Regions from separate parts of the Clostridium sp. CM039 genome, predicted to be linked through region 2. Evidence: riboswitches for the same ligand, from Rfam matches in the RefSeq annotation. Region 2 holds a riboswitch; the other holds the start of a gene.
The links. Region 2 has a riboswitch for lysine ahead of ACWJJ2_RS16940 (ACT domain-containing protein). Riboswitches for the same ligand answer to the same signal wherever they lie in the genome.
Positions count from the first base shown of each region.

Region 1 (4,408 bases), 1.2 Mb from region 2:
AAGAAGGTGCCAATAAATTAGCAAATGGAAATAAAGAATTAGATAAAAATATGAAAAAATTTGATAAAGAGGGTATTCAAAAGATAAGTGGCGAAATTGACAGCAAAATGGGAGATGTGCGAGATATTATTGATGTGAAAGATGAACTTGTAAAAATATCTAATAATTATGGTACATTTTCAGGTGTAGGTGATAAGATGGATGGTAAAGTTAAATTTGTTATGAAAACTGATGGGATAAAAGTAAAGACTGTGGCAACTAAAGAAGATAAAAAAGTTGTAGAGATAAAAGAAGAAAAGAAGGGCTTTTTAACATGGGTAAAGAACATATTTAGCAGTAATGATCAAATGAAAAAATAATAAATCTAAAAATGAAGGTAGATACCGATTTAAATCGGAATGTAGAATTTATGGAAAGTATCTATAACAAATGCGAAAATAATTTCAAAAGTAATAAAGGGCGTTAGTTTAAATTTAAACTAATGCCCTTTATTACTTTTGAACGGATAAACCAATGTTAATATTTACAAAAAATTCATAATTAAAAGATAAAATAAACATTGTATATTTTTAAATTGTAAACATATAAATAACAGTGTAAAACACAAAAGAATCCAGTTGATACACTAATATAAGTGGAGTATAATAATCTAAGTTTCAATGATTTAAAATAATAATTATTATGAATTTAAATGAGGAGCAAAATTATGACTGGCCATAAAAAAATAACGAAAAAAAAATTAAAGTTACTCATTGTAGCGATGTGTTTATCGCTAAGCATATTGACACTGAGGGCTTATTTAAATAAAATCAATAGAAATTCGAGTAAAAATATAGAGACTATATCTAGTAAAGATGCTGAAATTAAAAGTAAGGATCAAAATGCAAAGCTAACAAAGATAGCATTCGAGAAGAATAATAATGTTTATCTTTATGATGAAATAAATGAACAGATTAAATCTTTAGGGGATAATTCAAATTCAAAAGATCTATTACAACTTTCTCCAGATAAAACAAAAATAGTATTTAGATCTTTTAATGAAGAAAAAGAAATAAATCCCCCACATATAATTGTTTATGATATTAAAACTGAAAAATCAACAGAGATTGATATAAATAATAAAGACGTTCAACAAATTATTGAACTCAAGTGGATAGATAATGAAAACATTTTGATTACGGGTCATATTAATCCGTCAGCTTCAGGTTATGCAATATATAACATAAAAAACAAATTGGAGTTAATATCATGCGTTGGTACCATAAGAGATATTATTATAAATAAAAAAAGCATCCTTTATAGCGTTACACCTCATATATTTCCAAAACCTAGGGCCAATTTATATATTAATGGTAATAAAATTTTTGAAAGTATAGAGGATAAGGAAGAAATATATGATGGAGTGATATCTAAAGATGGTAAAATGCTTGCCTTTAGAAGTTGGCTTTCAGATTCAAAGAATTCGAATGGTGAAGTAAGTGCTTATATTAATGTAGCTAAAATTAATAATGATGGAAAATCAATAAGTGATTTAAAGAAGACAAGCATAAATAGTGACATAACTGGAGATTTAAAATTTGATGATAAAAATAATATAAATATTATAGGGGACAAATTTATATATAAATTAGAAGCAGGCAATATTATTAAGGAAAAAAATAATTTGCCAAAGCAAGCAGAACTTTCTGCTGCGCAACTTAAAAAATTTAAACAAATTTTGAACAAGCAATTCCCCGAAGAATCTATTTTAGAGCAAACAATATTAGAAGATATAGATATATATAATGTGGTAACTTTTTAGAATTCGGAACTAACCTAGAAATTAAAGGAGGGTTAAAAATGAATAATAACTATAAATTTTTTAAAAATAAAGATTGCGAATATTTCCCATGCCATCAAGTTAAAGATGATGAAAAATTTAATTGTCTATTTTGCTATTGTCCACTATATTTTCTAGAGGAGTGTGGTGGAAATGGGAAATTCGTAAGTGGTGTTAAAGATTGCTCAATTTGCATGATTCCACATTCTGAAAATGGATATGAGTATATAGTAAGCAAGATAGTGGAAGTAAACAAAGCAAAAAGAAATAATAACTAAGAAAAAGTATTTTTTACTAAAAAAGTATAATTTTAAAAAAACATTGCATTTGAAACGTTTACGTATTATAATTAAGTAAGAGTTAAAAATAAAATTTAATAGTTTCACATAAATAGAGGTGCAGATAAAGAGGTAATTTTTGAATGATAAGGATATGAACATCCAATGTCAAAAATGAAGTATTTGTTTGCCGAAAGAATATTTTGGTTCTTCAATTTATTCTTGGGGATAGAAAGTAGTATTTCTATCACTGCCATAAGAGTTCTTATGGAGAGCTATTTATGTAATGAAAAGATGTTTTTTCATTGCATTAATAGACCTAGTACTTTGGTTAATTAAGGCGCTGAAAAATCAGTGCCTTTTTTTATTTCAAAATAAATTAACATAAGGCATTTTCTAAAAGATACACAACACAGATTTGTTGTTTTTTACAAAATTCCTAAAAATTACAAAATGAATAACTACAATAAACGAGGAGGAAAATAAAATGAAGTCTTTAATAAGGTTAAGAATGAGTGCACATGATGCACATTACGGTGGAAATTTAGTAGATGGAGCAAGAATGCTTCAATTATTTGGGGATGTAGCTACAGAACTTTTAATTATGAACGATGGTGATGAAGGATTATTCAAAGCATACGATGCTGTAGAATTTTTAGCACCAGTTTATGCAGGTGACTATATAGAAGCTGTTGGAGAAATAGTGAAGGTAGGGAATTCATCAAGAAAAATGATTTTCGAAGCAAGAAAAGTTATAGTACCAAGACCAGATATAAATGATTCAGCTTGTGATGTATTAGAAGAACCAATAATAGTTTGTAAGGCAAGCGGAACTTGCGTAGTTCTAAAAGAAAACCAAAGAAAATAATATGCAAGAGAATTAATGTAAACTTTTTCACCTAGTGGTTAATATTTTAGTTGCTAAATAAGTTTGTGCAAAATTATCATAATATACATAACTTATCATAAATATTATGGTAGATAGTAATTATTTTTGCACCACGAAGCACTATAAGGAGGTAGCACATGGAAAAATTAATAATTACTGCAGCTATATCTGGAGCGGAAGTTACAAAAGAACATAATCCAAATGTACCCTATACTGTTGAGGAAGTGGCAATAGAAGCGGAAAAAGCTTATAAAGCAGGAGCTAGCATCATTCATTTACACGTAAGGAAAGATGATGGAACACCTACTCAAGACAGGGAAAGATTTAGAGCTTGCATTGAAGCTATTAAAGAAAGATGTCCGGATGCAATTGTTCAACCATCAACAGGCGGAGCTGTCGGAATGAGTAATGCAGAAAGATTACAACCAGTTGATTTAGGACCAGAAATGGCAACCTTAGATGCAGGTACTTGTAATTTTGGTGGAGATGATGTATTCGTAAATACTGAAAACACTATTAAAGAATTTGGTAAAAAGATGATTGAAATGGGTGTAAAACCAGAAATTGAAGTTTTTGATAAGGGCATGGTAGACATGGCAATAAGACTTCAAAAGAAAGGTTTTATAAAAACACCAATGCATTTTAACTTTGTTATGGGTGTAAATGGTGGGATAACTGCTTCGCCAAGAGATTTAGTATTTATGGCAGGAAGCGTGCCAGAGGGAAGTACTTACACTGTATCAGGTATTGGTAGATTTGAATTTCAAATGGCAGCTGTGACTATTGTAATGGGTGGTCATGTAAGAGTTGGATTTGAAGATAATGTGTATATTGAAAAAGGTATACCAGCTAAATCAAATGCAGAATTAGTAGAAAAAGTAGTTAGACTTGCGAAAGAACTTAACAGAGAAATTGCCACTCCACAAGAAGCAAGAGAGATATTGGGTTTAAACAAAATATAAAACTGATAATTGTTATATCTTCAAGATAAATAAGAGGAGGTAAAATAAATGAATAAGGTTGTATCTTTAGAACAAGTTAGGCCATTACTCAAAGATGGAATGTCAATAATGATAGGTGGATTTTTAGCCTGTGGAACACCTGAAAAGATGATAGATCTATTAATAGAAACAAATGTAAAAAACTTAACTATAATAGCAAATGATACAAGCTATGTAGATAGGGGCATAGGAAGACTTGTAGTAAACGGTCAAGTTAAAAAAGTTGTGGCTTCTCATATAGGAACAAATGCTGAAACGGGAAGACTTATGACAGAAGGAAAAATGGAAGTAGAACTTGTGCCACAAGGAACACTAATTGAAAGAATAAGAGCAGCGGGAGCTGGGCTTGGTGGAGTGCTTACCCCTACAGGAGTTGGTACTATGATAGAAGAAGGAAAACAAAAACTTACAATAGAAGGAA
Region 1 covers NZ_CM143649.1:2,431,924-2,436,331, reverse strand. The annotation lists gene ACWJJ2_RS11510 (methyl-accepting chemotaxis protein) at 1-359, shown strand, start outside; gene ACWJJ2_RS11505 (hypothetical protein) at 707-1,801, shown strand; gene ACWJJ2_RS11500 (cysteine-rich small domain-containing protein) at 1,840-2,097, shown strand; lysine riboswitch at 2,203-2,383, shown strand; gene kal (3-aminobutyryl-CoA ammonia lyase) at 2,585-2,965, shown strand; gene kce (3-keto-5-aminohexanoate cleavage enzyme) at 3,124-3,948, shown strand; gene atoD (acetate CoA-transferase subunit alpha) at 3,997-4,408, shown strand, end outside.
Region 1: linked by a shared signal. The riboswitch ahead of kal (3-aminobutyryl-CoA ammonia lyase) and the one ahead of ACWJJ2_RS16940 (ACT domain-containing protein) in region 2 are both predicted to bind lysine.

Region 2 (4,408 bases):
ATTATCACTAGTGATAAATGTTACGAAAATAATGAATGGATGTACAGCTACAGGGAAATAGATCCCATGGGTGGTTATGATCCGTACAGTTCTAGTAAGGGTTGCGTTGAACTTTTGGTTTCCTCATATAGAAATTCTTTTTTTAATACAGCTGAGTATAAAAATCATGAAAAAATAATTGTAACAGCACGGGCAGGTAATGTAATTGGAGGTGGAGATTGGGCCATCGATAGAATTATACCAGACTGCATCAGGGCACTAGAAAATGATGAAGAGATTTTGCTTAGGAATCCAGGTGCTGTAAGACCCTGGCAGCATGTCCTTGAACCATTATACGGATATTTACTTTTAGGAACAAAAATATTAAAAAAAGATGTGGAGTTTTCTGGAGCTTGGAACTTCGGACCTGAAGCTCAAAATGTCATTACGGTTCAGGAGGTTGTCAGAAGACTTGTCAAAGAGTGGGGCAATGGAAGCTGGAAATCTTTAATCCTTAAGGGAGATTCATTCCATGAAGCAAGCTTACTAAGTCTTGACATTAGCAAGGCTAGATTCTGTTTAAATTTTAAGCCTAGGTGGGGCATAGATGAGACAATAGAAAAGACTGTAGAGTGGTATAGGAAATATAAGGATGAAAAGGTGATTGATATATGCGAATCTCAAATTAATGATTATTGTAGATAGAGCTCTCATTCTAGGTGCATTAATATCAATATGGAGTGAAACTTAGGGTTCTAAAAAAAGAATAAATAATCTTTCCAATCAGATAATATTTATAAAATATTACAATTTTTAAGAGAAGTCCAAAATGGCTTCTCTTAAAAATTATTATCAGGGTCGTACTTTAAAGAGCCTTTAGGTAAATTATGTTTAATACTTAACTATCGTCTAACATGTTATATTTATAGATTAAATTCCTCTGCAACAACCTTTATAGCCTTTAATTTATCTCCAGTTTTAATAGCACAAGTAATTCTTATTTCTGATGTAGTAATCATTTTAATTTCAATATTGTTTTTGTTAAAAACCCTAAACATTCTAGCTGCTACTCCAGAGGTTGTCTTCATGCCAAGCCCCACCACTGAAAATTTAGTTATCTCTTCATCAACTATAACTTTATTATCTGCTATTAAGTTATCTATAATTTCTAAACTATCCTTTAAGCCTTCTTTAGGTATAGTAAATGATACACTTACCTTTCCATCTATAGGTGATGTTTGACTTATCATATCTATATTGATTCTTTTACTTCCTATAGCTTCAAATATAGTAGACAATATATTCACATCTTTAGGTATACGCTGAAGTGTTACTGCAACATCCTCATCACTAGTTGCTATTCCTGTTACTGGCTTATTTTCCATATTCATATTTTTTACCTCCTTAATTGCCATAGCTAAAAGCGCGCTTGAAATTATTTCACCTGTTGATAATAAAGCATCCAGTTCTCTCTTATCCGGTTTTTCTCCTATGCCTTTTGATAGAGATAATAAATCATCTGTAGTGTCCCCCATAGCAGATACTACTATAACTAAATCTGTATCTTCATTTTTCCTCTTTACTATACTTTGTGCAATCCCTTTAATTTTCTCTGTAGTTCCTACAGATGAACCTCCATATTTTTGAACAACTACTGCCATAATCAAATCACTCCTATTAATTATCACCTTTGGTGCTGTTTATCACCTTCGGTGCTGTTTATCACCTCCGGTGCTGTTTATCACCTTCGGTGCTATTTATCACCTTTTGTGAGATTTAGAACTCTTATATATTGTTCCAAAAAAAATAAATACAGCAAAGGAACACCTTTGCTGCATAAAATACATGTTTTTATACAAACTTCGTGTACCTTGTAGCTCACCACTGAAAAATCAGTGACAATTTTACACATATTATATGTAATCTCAGAAAACAATTTCACCAAATACATTTTCTTCGGCCATAGCTCCTTTTCTTATTCATCTTAGCCTGTAAGCTCCGAACAAGTACTCTTAGATACAGCACCTCTACCCTAGGTAGTTTATTTTTTTAATTAGTTTTTATATTATCACAGTATATTTATAAGTACAATCATTAATTATAGATGTTTTTGTTAAATCATCTCCTGCGGAGCTGAACAGCTTTGAAGAAGATGAATTGACGACTTCAGAAGGAGATTTACCCCTTTGTAGACCTCTGGAGTAGATAAAAATTCTCAATTGTTATCCCACCACTGAAGTTTTCTATTTATTAGGGCAAGTAACTCCTACTTATAGAAGTGGGAGACTTTCCTTCTGAAATGTCGTTAAAACTATTTCTTAGGCATATATGGTATCTTATTTTTACCATCATATATTATTAAAGATTTAGCTTTTACAACATCAGTATTATATTTAAAATCTTTGTTAGAGAAATTTGCAACTACTTTTAAGTCCTTGCCAAATTTACTCATTTGTACAAGTTTGTCTGGTGAAAGTATTTTAAAATCCGTCATTTCCTTAGTTACAGCTTTTTTGTGAAATGGAGCCCAAATTTTATTGTGTGATGCTATTAAATCTTTATAATTATTCCATTCATATTTATCTATATGGTATAACGGTGGAGTATTATATAGAATTTCGTTTAACATTCTATTTCCTACTTCATCCTTTATTTTAAGCGTTGACCAGTCCCAGTGATAAGTAGTTATAACTGAGTCGTTGTAAACTAATTTAAAAAGAGGAAGAGAGTAAGTTTGATCAATAAATATATGTTTATATAAATCTTTTAGAGGAACTTGCTTCGAAAAACGATTAGGAACTCCGCCATTTGGAGAGTAATATGTTCCAAAATAATATTTACTATCTTTGTTTTTATTCATATCAGGATCCAGCCAAGAAAATGAGGGTGTTTCAATACCATGAGCAAAAGCTATAGTTTGGCTTGCAAAATCATTACCACCTTCAGAACCTATAACCATATTTTTATTATCTCTTATAAATGCCATTCTTTTAAGTCTTGCATTCATATCTTCTTGTTGTGTTGTTATGTGCTTCGGTGAGTAATCATCAAAAACCTCTCCAAAAGCATCGCAGTCAATAAACCAAGAATTATATTTTACGCCTGTATTTAAAATACTTTCTACTCTTTCTTTCACTGCTGGCATGGACAGAGTAGGATTAAGTTTTCTTCCTACCCCCTTAAAACCTTCTAATTTTTCACCCTTTCTATTTGTAACAGTAGCATTTTCATATAAAGATTTATCTTTAAAAGCAGCCGTAACCCATTTTTCTTCTCCAGGCTTATGAATAGAGTGATAAGAATCATAGGTACCTATTAAATAGCCCATATTATTGGCTTTTTCAACTAATTTAGGATTTATAGAACCTTGTATCCAATCATCGACGCCTATCCACGCATTTTTTATACCAGCGGCATTTATATCTTTTAATAAATCTACAGTATTGGAATTTGCCCAATTCTCTATTGGATCAAAATCATTTGGCATTTGAGATTTTAGTAACTTTTTATTTAAATCTATAAGTTCTAATTGATTTAAATTATTAACGCCTTTCTTTACTAATTTTTCAGTTTCTTTATCAAGATTCTTAAACACTTTAAGATTGTAAAAATCTTTTAATAATAATACCTGATTTAATGCACTCACTATTGTTTTCTTTTGATAATCGTCAACATAATCTTGAGTTTTTACTTGCTCAAAAACATCTAGCATTTCTTTTCCACCATCTATTTTTGTTTTTAATAATTCTTTTACCCAACTAATAGTTTCGTTTGATGTATTATTTCTAAATGCACCCCATTTCACATTTTCTTTTGAGATTACAGATTTATCCCAAAAATACATATGGGGTGCACCATAAAGTTTAGCAATGTTTTTATTTGTTTTTTCTTTACTTTTTAAAGTGGTGAATTTTCCTTTTTCAACAATATAATTCTTATATGTTTTTGCAATATTAACAGGGTCTTTTTCTGTTACATATATTCTAAATGAATATTCTTTATTTTTATTGATTTTAGGAAACTCATGATTAAATGAAAATTTAATTTTATCTTTCGAATTAAAAGTTATTTCATTATTGAACACATTTTCTATTACGTATAAAATAGAATATTTTTGCTTATTCAAAGCAAAAAATTGCATAGAAAATGATTCTAATGGTAAATAACTATTATTGCTTAAATATATTTTCCAATATTTATCGTTGCTTGGTATATATTTGCCTTCTGAAAGAGGAATGACATAGCTTTCAGCACTAACATTAGGCCATTGAAATTCCGAATTATTTTTCACATTAGATTTTATTTTTACATTTAAGTATGTATTTTCCTTTTTAATTTCCACATTTACATTTTCTTTAGGATATTTCCATGATACACTATTATTTGACCTTTTTAAATTTGATACTTTTCTTTTTGGTAACCCATCTGA
Region 2 covers NZ_CM143649.1:3,614,686-3,619,093, reverse strand. The annotation lists gene rfbG (CDP-glucose 4,6-dehydratase) at 1-684, shown strand, start outside; gene ACWJJ2_RS16940 (ACT domain-containing protein) at 903-1,640, opposite strand; lysine riboswitch at 1,846-2,017, opposite strand; gene ACWJJ2_RS16935 (glycoside hydrolase) at 2,291-4,408, opposite strand, start outside.